Linked DNA regions of Sporomusa sphaeroides DSM 2875. The protein of the gene in region 1 interacts with the protein of each later gene in a pairwise test. Links are inferred from orthologs where the notes say so. Each region holds a gene or a part of one and is shown in the gene's direction. Other genes may lie near its edges.

Region 1 (7,395 bases):
CAGGGCGTCATTCCCATTATTAACGAAAACGACGCAGTTGCCATTGATGAATTGAAAATTGGTGATAATGACACACTTTCCGCCATGGTAGCCAGCATTATTGACGCCGACTTGCTGATCATTTTGTCCGATGTGGAAGGCGTTTACACCGCCAATCCTCAGACAGACCCACAGGCCACTCTGCTTGATGAAATTATGGATATTACCCCGGCGATTGAAGAGTTGGCAGGCGGACCAGGCACTCTTCGGGGAACAGGCGGTATGTATACCAAAATACAGGCAGCGAAAATTGCCGTTAATTCCGGGGTAACCATGGTGATTGCCTCCGGCGGCCGGGATGGTGTAGTTCGTGAGGTACTGCAAGGCCATAGGGTAGGCACGATTTTTATTTCCAAAGAAAATCGCCTGCAAATTCGTAAACGCTGGCTGGCTTTTGGCGCCGGCGTGAGCGGCAAGGTAAAAGTTGATAAAGGGTGTGAACAGGCACTGCTAAAGGGCGGCTCCAGCCTGCTGGCTGCCGGAATAACAGCCGTGGACGGTGACTTTGAGCTAGGCAACACCATCAGTATCGTAAGTGACTGTGGGCGGGAACTGGCGCGAGGCATTACCAATTACGGTGCTGATGATGTGAAAAAAGTCATGGGGGTTCACACCCATGAAATTAGTCAGATACTTGGCTCTAAACCCTATGATGAGATTGTACACCGCGACAACCTGGTATTACTGGTATAGAGAGACTAACTATTAAAAGTCAAGCCCGAAATTGAGGATGGTGGACAAAAAACAGATGGTTCCAAAAAGGGTATAGCAAAGCAGACGTCCACAGGACGCCATGCGGGCTATCGAGAGAGAATCAGGCTGCCAGACGATAAGGCTCGCCGGATTTCACCAGAGCATAAATGAGCCGCACCAGCTTCTTGGCAGCATGAGAGATGGCCACATTGTAATGCTTTCCCTCGGCGCGTTTCCTGGCGAGGTAAGCGGCAAAGACAGGGTCCCAAAGGCAAACAAATTTTGTGGCATTGAAGATGGCATAGCGTAGGTATCTGGAGCCGCGCTTCTCCATATGGGCATAGCAATTTTTAAGCTGCCCGGATTGGTAGGTAGAGGGCGACAGGCCGGCATAGGCCAAAATCTTGTCAGGGGAATCAAAGCGTGAAAAGTCACCCACCTCAGACAGAATCATAGCCCCCATCCTGTAGCCAATGCCGGGAATCGTGGTAATAGGCGAAAGCATCTTGTCCATGATGCGTTGGATGACCTGTTCAATTTCCGCAATCTCGGCATCGAGTTCACGGATGAGCCGGATGGTATGCCGCAGTTCCAGTGATTTCGCGGTCGTCACAGAGCCAATCGATTGCCTGGCGGCTTCACGTATCTCTATGGCTTTGTCCCGTCCGTAACGGCCTTTGGAGGATTCGGCAAGCAAATGGGTGAGCCGCGTCAGATGTGCCGCTGCAATCTGCTTAGCCCCCGGGAACTCATCGAGCAAGGCGTAAACAGAGGCCATATGGAGTGACGATACCAGCTTTTCCAGCTCCGGGAACAGGATGCATACCAGCCTGGCAATTGAGGACTTCAGCTTAGCGCGTACCTTCACCTTGTCGAACCGGTATCTGGTGAGTGACTTTAGCTCCTCATTGTGGTAAGCTGTGTCTGTGTAGGGCTTGAGGCCCACATCAGACATGAGCATAGCCGCAATTGTTCGCGCATCGACACGGTCAGTCTTCGTCTTTCGCAGGGTGAGGCTTTTCCGGTAAAGATTGGTGTGCAAGGGGTTAATGACATAGGTGTCCAGACCATTGTCAAGGAGAAACCCGAGAATGTTGTAGCTGTAGTGTCCGGTAGCCTCAAGCCCTACCTTTATTTTGTCCAGGGGCAAAGAACAGGCACGGATTTTTTCCAACAGGTAGCCAAATCCTTCCATGCTGTTTTGGATGGTGAACACATTTGCAAGGACTTTACCCTCCGAACTGATGATGAAGCAGTCGTGTTTATCCTTAGCGACATCAATCCCGACACAAATCATAGCAAGACCTCCAACGGTATTATTTGATGCTGTACCCACAGAACACTTTGCTCTTGTAACCTTGTTCTACATCAACCGTCTGGCGGTATCTAACTGATTAACAAACCTGCAAAGGGCTGCGGTTGGAGCCTCTCTTGAACCATCTGGTGGTAGGAGATAAAACCAATCCACAGCATCCCTTACAGTGTAGCATATAGCCCTTGGAGAGGGGCTCTAATAACTACTACTCTATAATACAAGGAGACAAGGTATGGATTACATAACTGAACTCACCGAAAAAGGCGGCAAAGCTAAGCTCGCAGCCCGCAAACTGGCGACATTATCTACTGCGGTGAAAAACCAGGCACTCTTGGCGATGGCAGCAGCGTTGGCAGACAATCAGGCAGTAATTATTGCCGCCAATGCCAAAGATATTGCGCAAGCAAGGGAAAATGGCATGGCTAAACCCCTCGTTGACCGGCTGATGCTTGATGAAACCAGAATCAAAGCCATAGCTGACGGCTTACGGCAAATTGCGGCACTGCCAGACCCTGTCGGGGAGAGTATCAGCGGCTGGCTGCGGCCTAATGGCCTTAAGGTCACAAAAATGAGGGTGCCATTAGGGGTTATTGGTATTATTTATGAAGCCCGCCCCAATGTTACGGTAGATGCTGCCGGACTTTGCCTAAAAGCCGGTAATGCCGTTATTTTGCGCGGCGGCTCGGAAGCCATCCATTCGAATACTGCTATTGCGTCCATCCTGGCCAATGCCGCGCAGGCGGCCGGCGTACCGGCAGGAGCCATTCAGCTTATCGAGACCACTGACCGTTTGGCTGTCACTGCCATGCTTAAGCTTAATCAATATTTGGATGTAATTATCCCCAGAGGCGGGGCCGGGCTGATTAAGACTGTTGTTGAAAACAGCACGGTACCTGTTATTGAAACAGGTACAGGTGTCTGTCATACCTTTGTCGATGCTGCGGCTGATCTTACCATGGCTCAGGACATTGCCTTCAATGCCAAGGTTTCGCGACCGGGCGTGTGTAATGCCATGGAGACTTTGCTGGTTCATGAAAAAATCGCGCCTCAGTTCCTGCCTGCCATGCTGGAACGGTATATCCAAGCCGGTGTTGAAATAAGGGGCTGCACCCAGACTATGACATATCATACCGCTGTTAAGCCAGCGACAGAAGCAGACTGGGCGGCCGAATTTCTGGATCTTATTCTGGCAGTACGGGTAGTCGGCAGTTTGGATATGGCGCTGGATCATATTGCAGCATACAGCACGCGGCACTCGGAAGCCATTGTCACCTGCGACTATGACAATGCTAACCGCTTCCAGCAGGAGGTCGATGCTGCTGCCGTATATGTTAACGCCTCAACCCGGTTTACCGATGGTTTTGAGTTTGGGTTTGGCGCTGAAATCGGCATAAGTACTCAGAAGCTTCACGCCAGAGGGCCGATGGGGCTGCCGGAGTTGACCAGCATTAAATATATAGTAAACGGCAATGGGCAAATACGATAGTTTGGCATAGCAGGCACTGATGAATAAGCTAAAACAGCTGTCAGGTTATTATTATGCTGTAATGAATTATTTGCGTACGCCAAAGGGACGGCATGACGCTGTTGATTATGCGCAGGCAGCCGCCCTTATCGCCACAGTAGCTGGCATAGTGTGGTTCATCATAACATGTAGCCGATGACTGACCGCGCTGAGACTCACGCTTCTCCAGGCAAGAGTAAGAGCGATTAAGTCTCCGGATAAAAGCAGCCAAGCTTTGTGGTGCAGCACTTAAATATCTTTTCATGGTGACAAGCATTTGCTATAATGAAAGTGAATTTGGATTTTTTGGATATTTTGAAAGGCAGATACTATGGTGTGCGCAACAGCTAAAGTAGGTATTATGGGTGGGACCTTTGACCCTATTCATGTCGGTCATTTAGTAACGGCGGAAGCTGTCCGTATTGAATACAACCTGGATAAAGTCTTATTTATTCCTGCCAGCAATCCGCCGCATAAACAAGAATCACTGGTTACGCCAGCCATCCACCGTTATATTATGACAGTGATGGCTACTTATTCTAATCCCCATTTTTTTGTGTCAGGCATTGAACTTGAGCGTTCCGGTCCCTCCTATACGGTTGATACTGTCAGAGCATTAATTGATTGCTATGGTGCCAGTACCGAATTTTATTTTATTACCGGTGCCGACGCGGTAAAAGATTTGCCCACATGGCGGCATATCGACCAGCTTCTGGATTTATGTTTCTTTGTGGCCGCTACCCGGCCGGGCTGCATCAGTTATATTGATCAGGTAATAAAACAGTTTGGCGCCAAAGGACGCCGCAGCATTCAGCGGCTGGCCACACCGGAGCTTGAAATATCTTCAACCGATATTCGTGAACGGGTGAAGAAGGGGCGGTCGATTAAATATATCGTGCCGGAAAGTGTGGAAGCTTACATCTACAAGGAAGGCTTGTACCGATAGTAGTCCGCCAATTTAAAAAGGTAGAATCAGGCAGGCATAAATACCGTGCTTTTGCAAATAATGTTAACGTAAAACTTATTTTGTTTAAAAGTATCCTGAGGTAACGGAGGTGATTCCCTTTGGCAAAAACACTTTATGTCGGCAATCTGCCCTGGACTACTACAGACACAGAGCTTGCAGATACTTTCCGCCCACATGGTTCTGTAATTTCGAGCAGAATCATCACGGATAAGGAAACAGGACGTTCCCGTGGGTTTGGGTTTGTAGAAGTAGAGGACGCTGATGCCGACAAAATGATCGAGGCTATGAATGGTTCTCAAGTCGGCGGCCGGCAAATCGTTGTCAATGAAGCTAAGCCACGGCAAGGGTAAAAGGCCGGTGTAGCAGCTTGTAGTTTATAATAAACTGTAACCCTATATATTAACCTCCTATATATTTAGGAGGTTTTTTATTTGCCTCTTTCAGCAAAGCCAGCAGTTTATTGCACAACCTGCCTGCAATTGTTGGATACTATATATGTAAGAGGATTTTTGCAAAAAACTGCCGAATTTTATCTGATGACTAACCCGCTCTAAGACTCCCGTCTTCTAAAAGTGGGAGTTTAAGAGCGGTTATGCCCCTGGATAATAGCGACTAACCTTCAGATGGGGTTTAAAACCCCACCCTGAAGCTAAGTCTACTTTATAATAAGAACAACAAGGTGGTGTCAAATCATGGAGTATAACCAGGCTATGGACAAGCTGTCACAAGTATTGTCTGCCAAACGCTTTCAACATTCATTGGGAGTAAGTCAGACTGCCGGTGAACTTGCCGGCAGATTTGGCGTAGATGTACAAACAGCCCGCCTGGCCGGGCTGTTGCATGACTGTGCCCGCAACATTTCCAGCGATAGCCTATTGCAAAAGGCAGAAGCTTTTGCTATAGTGATGAATGATGTCGAACGTTGCCAACCCGTGTTATTGCACGCGCCGGTCGGCGCGTTTCTGGCCAACACGGAATATGGGGTCGATGATCCTGATATTCTGGCTGCCATTAGGCTTCATACTACTGGCGGGCGTACTATGTCAACCTTGGCAAAAATCATTTATCTGGCTGATTGTATAGAACCGGGCAGGAAGTTTCCCGGGGTAGACAAGCTTCGCCGTTTAGCTGACGCCGATCTTAATGCGGCTTTGCTTGCCGCCTTTGATCAGTCCCTTTACTATGTTATTGAGCAAGGCTTGCTTATACATCCGGCCACAATAGAAGGCCGTAATTATTTATTACAAAGATAAAGAAAACACGGCTTGCGCCGAGCCTTTGGCGGCGGTGGAAGCCGATGTTGGTCCTGTTAATCTCTTGGAGAGGAGATGATACCATGAATGAAGCAGACAATAGAACAAAGCAGCGGCGACGCAAAATTCGCTGGGATCGCATTCTTATTCTGCTGGTGCTGCTGCTGCTGGCGGTAGTGGCTATTGCGGGAGCCACTGTTTATGCATACCTTAGTATGGCTCGTGTACCGGCAGTAACGCCGGTGGTAAAGTCTACCGAACGTCCGCCGGAAACACTTAAGAACAGAGTCAATATCCTACTCCTAGGTCTTGATGATCAAGATCATGAAAACCCTTATGATAAGGCCAGACGATCAGATACCATGATGGTTGCCAGCCTTAATCCGGATGATGGCACAATCAATTTGTTGTCCCTGCCGCGTGACACTAAGGTGAACATCCCCGGACGCAAGGGCTATGACAAGCTTAACCATGCTTACGCTTATGGCGGCGCTGAACTTGCCCGCAGCACCGTGGAGCAGTTTTTGCATATTCCGGTTAATTATTATGTAGTAATTGACTGGCAGGCATTTATCAAAGTCATTGATATTTTAGGTGGTGTGGATCTTTACGTCGAGCATGATATGCACTATCGTGACCCTTATGCTGATCTTACGATAGATATTGATAAAGGCTATCAGCATTTAGATGGTGAAATGGCGGGGCAATATGTTCGATTCCGCAGTGATGAACTTGGTGATATTGGCCGGGTGCAGCGACAGCAGCGTTTTGTAAAAGCCCTGGCTAAAGAGACCATGCAGGTGGGCACTCTCTTAAAGGTACCCGCACTTGTCAGTACCCTTAATCAATATGTTGATACCGATATGTCGGTGATGACTATGGCCAAAGTAGCCAATAGTCTCAAAAGCTTTGACTCAAATAATTTTAATGCGGAAATGCTGCCAGGTGATTTTGCCACCATCGAAGGCTTGAGCTATTGGGTGCCGAATACCGAGCAGACAACACAGGTAATAGAAAAAATGTTTTTTTCTAAAAAGGCAGCCGATGGCATATCCAGGGATGGTTCAAGTCCGGCCAGCACCAGAAACAACTAAAATGTTCGAGGGTAAAGCTTATTTTTGAGGCTTTACCCTTTTTGGCAGGAAACTGGCCTGTCTGGTCCGAATAAAATAATTTTGGAAAGAAAAAGCTATAACGAAGAGTTTCCAGGAGGTAATGTTTAACCGATGATTGATAATCATAATTTAGCTGAATTAGTGGCCAAAGCTGCCAGCGACAAAAAAGCGCGTGACATCATTATTATGGATTTGCTGGGAATATCACCAGTTACTGACTCCTTTGTCATTTGCAGCGCTAATTCAACTACCCAAGTACAAGCCATTGCCGATAACATTGTGGAACAGATGGAAGAACAAGGCATTAGGCTGTTGCGTAAAGAAGGATACCGGGAAGCGCGATGGGTGCTACTCGATTATGGCAGTTGTGTGGCCCATATTTTTGTGGAAGATGACCGTGTATTTTACAATCTCGAGCGGTTGTGGAGCGATGCCAAACAAATGTCTTACCAAGGTTAGGTGTGAGTATGGATAGAAATAAACATGCATTCAGGCCTGGTGATGTAGTA
Region 2 (7,255 bases), 700 kb from region 1 along the record:
CGGTGAACCCTGTAGCATAGGCCAGCTTAACAAAGGTCGATAATATCCCATAACAGCAGCCTCCCAGGAAAACAATGAGAGCATAATGCCAGAATTTCATAACAAAGCCTCCTTTTTTGTATGCAAAAAAGCCACACAAATAGCCAATAAGGCATTTGTGTGGCGAAAATAGAGAAGTTCTCTAGAAAAATCCACATACTGAATCAGTTTTAGTATTCCGTTTCAGGATTAGTATAAAGTCTGTTTTGCCAGTTGTCAATAACTGCTAGTACCTAAGCTTTATAATCGACGCGATGGCCGATGCCGGCTTCATTGGCAGGCTGCTGCTGGTTAGATTCCGGCTTGGAGTTGTTTTTCAGGGACTTTTTTGTTTTTACCTGCCGTTTTTGCCTGCTTTGATGCTGCATTTCCAAGTCAAAATAATCGGGCAGGGCTTTCCGGATAGGTAACACCCGCCTTATCGGCTGGATAGGTTCGACTCTTTCCACAGTACCACCTCGCCTTCAAAAAAATTCCCTCTATTCTTTATGCTTTCACATCGACGGCTCACTGGTCTTATTGGTTTTCTAAGTTTTGTCATAGTTTTGTCACAGCTCCGTATTACTCTTAAGTTAGTGATCAGGGAAGATATTTCCTGCACAGCTGGATTAATTTTCCCACAAACTAGCGAGGAGGAGGAAGAATGACCGAAGATGAAATCTGCGATCGAATCAGGAAAATTTGTGATGCGTTACGATTACCCCAGGAAGGGATTGCGGGGGAGGAGCTTATGCAAGAACTGGAGCTGCTTTGCGGCCTGATGCTGAAAAGGCATAACAGTATTGTTCGCACCGCTCCCTGGCTTTCTGACAGGCCAACTCACAGACTTTGAAAAAAGTTCTTGACTATACAGGCTGCACCAGCTATAATGATGAAAAAATTAAATATGAACGGCTCACCAGAAAACTGGAGGCTAACTACTAACAAGTAGTTAGCCATTTTTATTTTCCGCGGTTATATGTTCAGGTAATACTGGTAGTCCACCAAGCCTAAATCTATGGTGTTCTTGTCGCGAGATTTTCCGCCCAACTTCGTTGTCGTCACCTTACATATGTCCGATATGCGCGGTTCCTCCGCCTTGCTGGACAAAAAATCTCGCGCAATTCATCCTATAGCTTTAGACTTGGCAGACTACTGGGCTGAAATAATAATTTATAAGGGGAGATTGTCATGTTTCAATTAGGTGCAAAACCAAGGCCAAAATCTGTGAAAATCTATCTTCTCATTGCTGCTTTGTCGCTTATGGTAGCCAGCCTGGCAGGCTGCGGCAAGCAAGAGGCCGCAGCCGATAAAGGGAAGCCGGCTGCTCAGCCGGTTACGCTGCTCAACGTTTCTTATGACCCAACCCGCGAATTATACAAGGATTTTAATGAATCCTTCGCCAGCCAATGGAAAGCCAAAACCGGCCAAACTGTTACCATTCAGCAGTCTCATGGTGGTTCGGGCGCTCAGGCGCGTGCGGTGCGTGAAGGTATTGAAGCCGATGTTGTGACATTAGCTTTAGCGCCAGACATCGATGCGGTAGCGCAAACCGGAATTATTTCAGCCGATTGGCAAAAACGCCTGGCACAGAACTCTACTCCTTATACATCCACCATCGTCTTTTTGGTGCGCAAGGGAAATCCCAAGAATATCAAAGACTGGGATGATTTGGTTAAACCAGGGATAGCCGTTATTACTCCCAACCCGAAAACCTCCGGCGGAGCCCGCTGGAACCATCTGGCAGCCTGGGGATACTCGTTGAAGCAAAATAATAATGATGAAACTAAGGCCAAAGAATTTTTAACCAAACTATATCAAAATGTACCGGTGCTTGATACCGGAGCCCGGGGCTCAACCACCACTTTTGTGGAACGCGGCATAGGTGATGTCCTGCTGGCATGGGAAAATGAAGCCTTACTGGCAGAAAAGGAATTAGGTAAAGACAAATTTGAAATCATAGCGCCTTCCTTAAGTATTCTGGCTGAACCGCCTGTCGCAGTGGTCGATAAAGTAGTCGATAAAAAGGGAACCCGGCAGATAGCTGAGGCGTATCTCCAATATCTCTATACCGACCAGGGACAGGAGCTTGCTGCTAAACATTACTACCGACCGCGGGCAGAGGCTGTTGCTGCCAAATATGCTAACCAGTTCCCTAAGCTCAGCCTGTTTACGATAGCTGAACTTGGTGGCTGGACAGAGGCTCATAACAAGCACTTTAAAGATGGCGGCATTTTTGATCAAATTTATGAACCAAAAGCCAAACAATAACGAAGTGGGGAATAATCATGAGTCTTAAATCCCTTACTATAACGAAACATAGCATCCTGCCGGGTTTTGGACTCACTATGGGCTTTACCATGTTATATATTGGGCTCCTAGTATTGATTCCGTTATCTACCATTATTCTTACGGCAGCTGGAATAGGGTGGGCAGAGTTTTGGGAAATAGTCACAGCTCCGAGACTGGTGGCATCCTATAAACTCAGTTTTGGCGCATCCCTGATTGCCGCCTCCATAAACGCCATATTTGGCTTATTGGTAGCCTGGGTACTGGTACGCTATTCGTTTCCCGGCAAACGAATTATCGATGGACTTGTTGACCTGCCATTTGCTCTTCCTACCGCCGTTGCCGGTATTACATTAACCACGCTGTATGCTCCAAACGGCTGGATTGGCAGCCATTTGGCCTTACTTGGCATCAAAGGCGCCTACTCGCCTCTGGGGGTTGTCATAGCCCTTACCTTTATTGGATTGCCGTTTGTGGTGCGCATGGTTCAACCTGTCCTGCAAACATTAGACAAAGAAGTAGAAGAAGCGGCGGCCAGCTTGGGGGCTGGTCGCCTGCAAACTTTTACCAGGATTATCTTGCCGGAGATATTCCCAGCCCTCTTGACCGGGTTTGCGCTGGCGTTTGCCCGGGCTTTGGGGGAATATGGATCAGTTGTGTTTATCTCAGGCAATATGCCGATGAAAACCGAGATTACGCCGCTGCTGATTATGACTAAGCTTGAGCAATATGACTACAGCGGTGCCAGTGCCATAGCGGCGGTTATGCTGTTTGTTTCATTTATCCTGCTGTTCGTAATTAACCTTTTGCAGTGGTGGCAGGGGAGACGGCATGGCTGATTATAAATGTAGACTTGATTCAGGTGGAGTTTTACTCCAGCTGAATCCTAGTCGGAATTATCCAGGGGCTTACTCGCTCGCCTGTGCCCGTAGGGGTATAAATCACGCTTATAGAAGCGGGAGTCTTAGAGCGAGTTGGCCATCGGATAGAAGGAGGCGCGACACCTTATGGCCAGTAATATAGCACTGCGGTCAAAAACTATACGGCAAACTCCCGGCTCAACAACCGAACTGCCATTGGTTCGCTGGCTGCTTATTGCCCTTGCCCTCGCATTTCTGGGGTTAATGCTGATTGTTCCTGTCATTGCCGTATTTGTAAAAGCATTTGAACAAGGCTTGGCATTGTATGTTAAAGCCATTACAGAACCGGATGCGTTGGCTGCTATTAAGCTTACGCTGCTGACAGTAAGCATTGCTGTACCGCTTAATACACTGTTTGGGCTGACGGCGGCCTGGGCAATAGCCAAATTTGAGTTCAGAGGCAGAAACTTTCTAATCACACTGATTGACCTGCCGTTTGCTGTTTCGCCGGTTATTGCCGGACTGATTTTTGTATTCTTGTTTGGCAAACCGGGTATCTTCGGCCCGTGGCTGGCTGCCCACGATATCAAGATTATTTTTGCTGTGCCGGGGATTGTTTTGGCCACAGTTTTTGTTACTTTCCCTTTTATTGCCCGCGAACTAATACCACTGATGCAGGCTCAGGGAACAGCCGAGGAAGAGGCGGCATTAACTTTAGGCGCGAACGGCTGGAAAACTTTTTGGCATGTTACCTTACCCAATATCAAATGGGGGCTGATTTACGGCGTTATTCTTACAAGTGCGAGGGCAGTGGGTGAATTCGGTGCGGTATCGGTTGTTTCAGGACATATTCGCGGCCTTACCAACACCATGCCGCTGCATGTTGAAATTTTATATAATGAATACCAGTTTGTTGCGGCATTTGCCGTGGCTTCCCTGATGACGCTGCTGGCCATCATAACCTTAGTTGTAAAAAACATTGCCGAATGGGAAGTGCAGCAGCAAAGCCAGGAGTTAGCTGAGTAGTGTGTACGGGGAGGTAAAGTAATGAGTATTGAGATCATTAATATACATAAGCAGTTTGGTTCGTTTACAGCCTTGAAAGATATCAATCTGACAATTCCAACAGGCGAACTTGTGGCCCTTTTAGGGCCGTCCGGTTCAGGCAAAACGACGTTGCTGCGAATCATCGCCGGTTTAGAGCTGGCCGATCAGGGTTCAATCCTCTTCAATGGTGAAGATACCGCCCAAAGAAATGTCCAACAACGGCAGGTAGGGTTTGTTTTTCAGCATTATGCATTATTCCGCCATATGACTGTTTTTGATAATATTGCTTTTGGCTTACATGTCCGCCCAAGCAAATTGCGTCCTGCAAAAACCGAGATTCAGGCAAAGGTACAAAAACTATTGAGTCTGGTTAAGCTCGAGGGTATGGCTCACCGTTACCCAACCCAGTTGTCCGGCGGGCAGCGGCAGCGGGTGGCACTGGCCAGAGCGCTTGCCGTTGAACCGCAGGTGCTGCTTTTAGATGAACCGTTTGGCGCTTTGGATGCCAAAGTGCGGAAAGAATTACGGCGCTGGCTTAGACAATTGCATGACGAACTTCATGTTACCAGTGTGTTTGTTACCCATGATCAGGAAGAGGCGCTGGATGTAGCAGACCGCATCGTAATCCTTAACAATGGCCGGATTGAACAACTGGGGACACCTGAGGAAGTGTATGAACACCCGAACAGTCCGTTTGTATACGACTTTTTAGGAAACGTAAATTTATTCCGCGGGCGCATTCATCGAGGCCGGATCAGTCTTGGCTCAATTGAACTGGCAGCACCTGATCATATTGATACGCTGGATACACAGGCCGTAAGCTTTGTGCGTCCTTATAACATTGAAGTGGAACGGGAAGGCAAGGGGCAGGAGTTTATTCCGGCACGTATTCTGTATATTCGGGCCGTAGGGCCGACTGTCCATCTGGAATTAAAAAGGGAAGATACCGGCGATTTCGTGGAAGTAGAATTAAGTAAAGAACGATTCCGGGAACTCAATATAAAGTTAGGTGAGCAAGTATTTGTCAAACCTAAAGATCTTCGAATATTTATCCCTGAAGATTATGTTATCTAATGTCAACCGTTCTTCCGGCATTGATTTGGGGGAGATGAATTCAGCGAATGGGAAAGCAGTGTGAAGGTATGAATGTAGCGGAAAAACGTCTGGAAACAGATATTCTCATTATTGGCGGCGGGACGGCAGGCTGTTTTGCTGCCATAACTATTGCCGGGAAGGCTGCGGCAAAAGTCATTATTGCCGAAAAGGCCAATATCAAGCGCAGCGGTTGTCTGGCAGCCGGTGTTAATGCCCTGAACGCTTATATTGTCAAAGGTCAAACACCGGAAACCTACCTTAATTATGTCAAAAATGATGCTGCCGGTGTGGTCAGAGAAGATCTTGTCTATACGGCGGCAGAGCGGTTTAATCAAGTCACCCGTAAAATGGAAGGTCTTGGGCTGGTGATACAAAAAGATGAGCACGGCGAGTATGCTGCCCGGGGAACCAGAAATATCAAAATCAATGGTGAGAATATAAAACCGCTGCTGGCGGAAGCCGTGCTGAACAGTCCGCGCGTTACCGTAATAAACCGGATTAATATTGTTGATTACATTATCAAGGATGGCGCAGTAGCAGGCGCGTACGGGTTTTCCCTGGATTCTCCCACTTTTTACGTTATCTCGGCAAAGGCTGTAATCTGTGCCACCGGCGGAGCCGCCGGGCTTTATCGGCCTAATAATCCCGGTTTTTCCCGGCATAAAATGTGGTACAGTCCATTTAATACCGGCGCAGGTTATGCCATGGGAATCAGGGCAGGTGCGGAAATGACCACCTTTGAAATGCGTTTTATTGCTTTGCGGTGTAAGGACACCATCGCCCCCACCGGCACGATTGCCCAGGGTGTTGGCGCACCGCAGGTAAACAGCCAAGGGGAAGAATATGAACAGCAATATGGCAATATGAGCACTGCCAACCGCCTGTATTCTACCGTCATGGAAAATAGAAACGGCAGAGGGCCCTGCTTTTTGCAAACGAAAGCCATTTCTCCGAAACAGGAGGACGAATTATATAAAGCCTATCTGAATATGGCTCCGTCCCAGACGCTGCGATGGCTTGAGCGGCAGGGACCTGCTTCAGAAAATGTAGAGATTGAGGGAACCGAGCCTTACATTGTGGGTGGACATACGGCCAGCGGGTACTGGGTGGACACCAAACGGGCAACCACCATTAACGGACTCTACGCAGCCGGCGACGTAGCCGGCGGCTGCCCGCAAAAGTATGTGACAGGCTGTTTTGCCGAGGGCGAAATTGCTGCTTTGGCAAGCTTAGAATATATCCGGGATAAACATAACCGGTGGCCCGGACAAAACGAAATAGACAATAAAATTGCGGCATTGCAACAACTGCTGCAGGCAGAGCCGGCACTTCATACTGCCGAAAGCATCGAAGAAGCCATGCAGAAAACCATGGATGATTATGCAGGAGGCATTTCATCAGGCTACATCTTTAATTACCAGAAACTACAGGTGGCCAAACAGCGCATTGAAGAGCTGCTGGAAATGTGCGGCCAGTTAAGAGCCAGCGACATGTACCAGCTGCTAAGCATCCAGGAGGTTATTGACAGGCTGTTTGTCTGCAAGGTCCTTATCCGGCATCTGGAAGCCAGGCAGGAGACCCGCTGGCATGCCTTTCAGGAAAATGCCGACTATCCGGAAAAAAATGATAATAACTGGTTGAAATATGTTAATTCCAGACTAAGTAACGGCGAGATCAGGCTTGTGTTCAGAGACTTGGTAAAGAGGGATGAAATTTATGAGCATCAGGATTGACAGCCATAAGTGCAGCGGGTGTGGCAAATGCCGGGAGGTATGTCCCGGGAGTTTGCTCCGGGCGACAGACTCTGGTCGGACAGATATCAGGGAGCCTAAAGATTGTTGGGGATGTACTTCCTGTCTCAAAGAATGCAGCTGCAATGCCATTACATACTATCTCGGGGCCGACATGGGGGGGCGGGGCAGCCTGCTCCACACCCGGCAGGAGGG

Evidence for each region.
Region 2: the proteins of SPSPH_RS07400 (region 1) and SPSPH_RS04190 interact in binary tests that used the Escherichia coli proteins (3 or more experiments, as listed by UniProt). The link is inferred for Sporomusa sphaeroides DSM 2875 from one-to-one orthologs.

Annotation. Positions count from the first base shown.
Region 1 is NZ_CP146991.1:1,672,616-1,680,010, forward strand. What follows is about bases 1,448-4,406. They hold SPSPH_RS07400 (glutamate-5-semialdehyde dehydrogenase), read left to right. Parts: upstream 1,448-2,279; coding sequence 2,280-3,533; downstream 3,534-4,406. Other genes in these bases: SPSPH_RS07395 (IS110 family transposase), read right to left, coding at 1,448-2,029; SPSPH_RS07405 (hypothetical protein), read left to right, coding at 3,553-3,711; nadD (nicotinate-nucleotide adenylyltransferase), read left to right, coding at 3,883-4,406. Also shown: proB (glutamate 5-kinase), read left to right, coding at 1-732; more of SPSPH_RS07395, read right to left, coding at 854-1,447; more of nadD, read left to right, coding at 4,407-4,497; SPSPH_RS07415 (RNA recognition motif domain-containing protein), read left to right, coding at 4,617-4,868; bis(5'-nucleosyl)-tetraphosphatase (symmetrical) YqeK, read left to right, coding at 5,211-5,771; SPSPH_RS07425 (LCP family protein), read left to right, coding at 5,855-6,865; rsfS (ribosome silencing factor), read left to right, coding at 6,998-7,345; SPSPH_RS07435 (CvfB family protein), read left to right, coding at 7,354-7,395. UniProt on the Escherichia coli protein: Catalyzes the NADPH-dependent reduction of L-glutamate 5-phosphate into L-glutamate 5-semialdehyde and phosphate. The product spontaneously undergoes cyclization to form 1-pyrroline-5-carboxylate.
Region 2 is NZ_CP146991.1:975,131-982,385, forward strand. What follows is about bases 3,433-6,251. They hold SPSPH_RS04190 (sulfate/molybdate ABC transporter ATP-binding protein), read left to right. Parts: upstream 3,433-4,214; coding sequence 4,215-5,288; downstream 5,289-6,251. Other genes in these bases: cysW (sulfate ABC transporter permease subunit CysW), read left to right, coding at 3,433-4,193; SPSPH_RS04195 (adenylyl-sulfate reductase subunit alpha), read left to right, coding at 5,357-6,251. Outside these bases: SPSPH_RS04160 (EamA family transporter), read right to left, coding at 1-100; SPSPH_RS04165 (hypothetical protein), read right to left, coding at 273-488; SPSPH_RS04170 (hypothetical protein), read left to right, coding at 683-871; SPSPH_RS04175 (sulfate ABC transporter substrate-binding protein), read left to right, coding at 1,210-2,289; sulfate ABC transporter permease subunit CysT, read left to right, coding at 2,307-3,146; more of cysW, read left to right, coding at 3,315-3,432; more of SPSPH_RS04195, read left to right, coding at 6,252-7,042; SPSPH_RS04200 (4Fe-4S dicluster domain-containing protein), read left to right, coding at 7,026-7,255. UniProt on the Escherichia coli protein: Part of the ABC transporter complex CysAWTP involved in sulfate/thiosulfate import. Responsible for energy coupling to the transport system.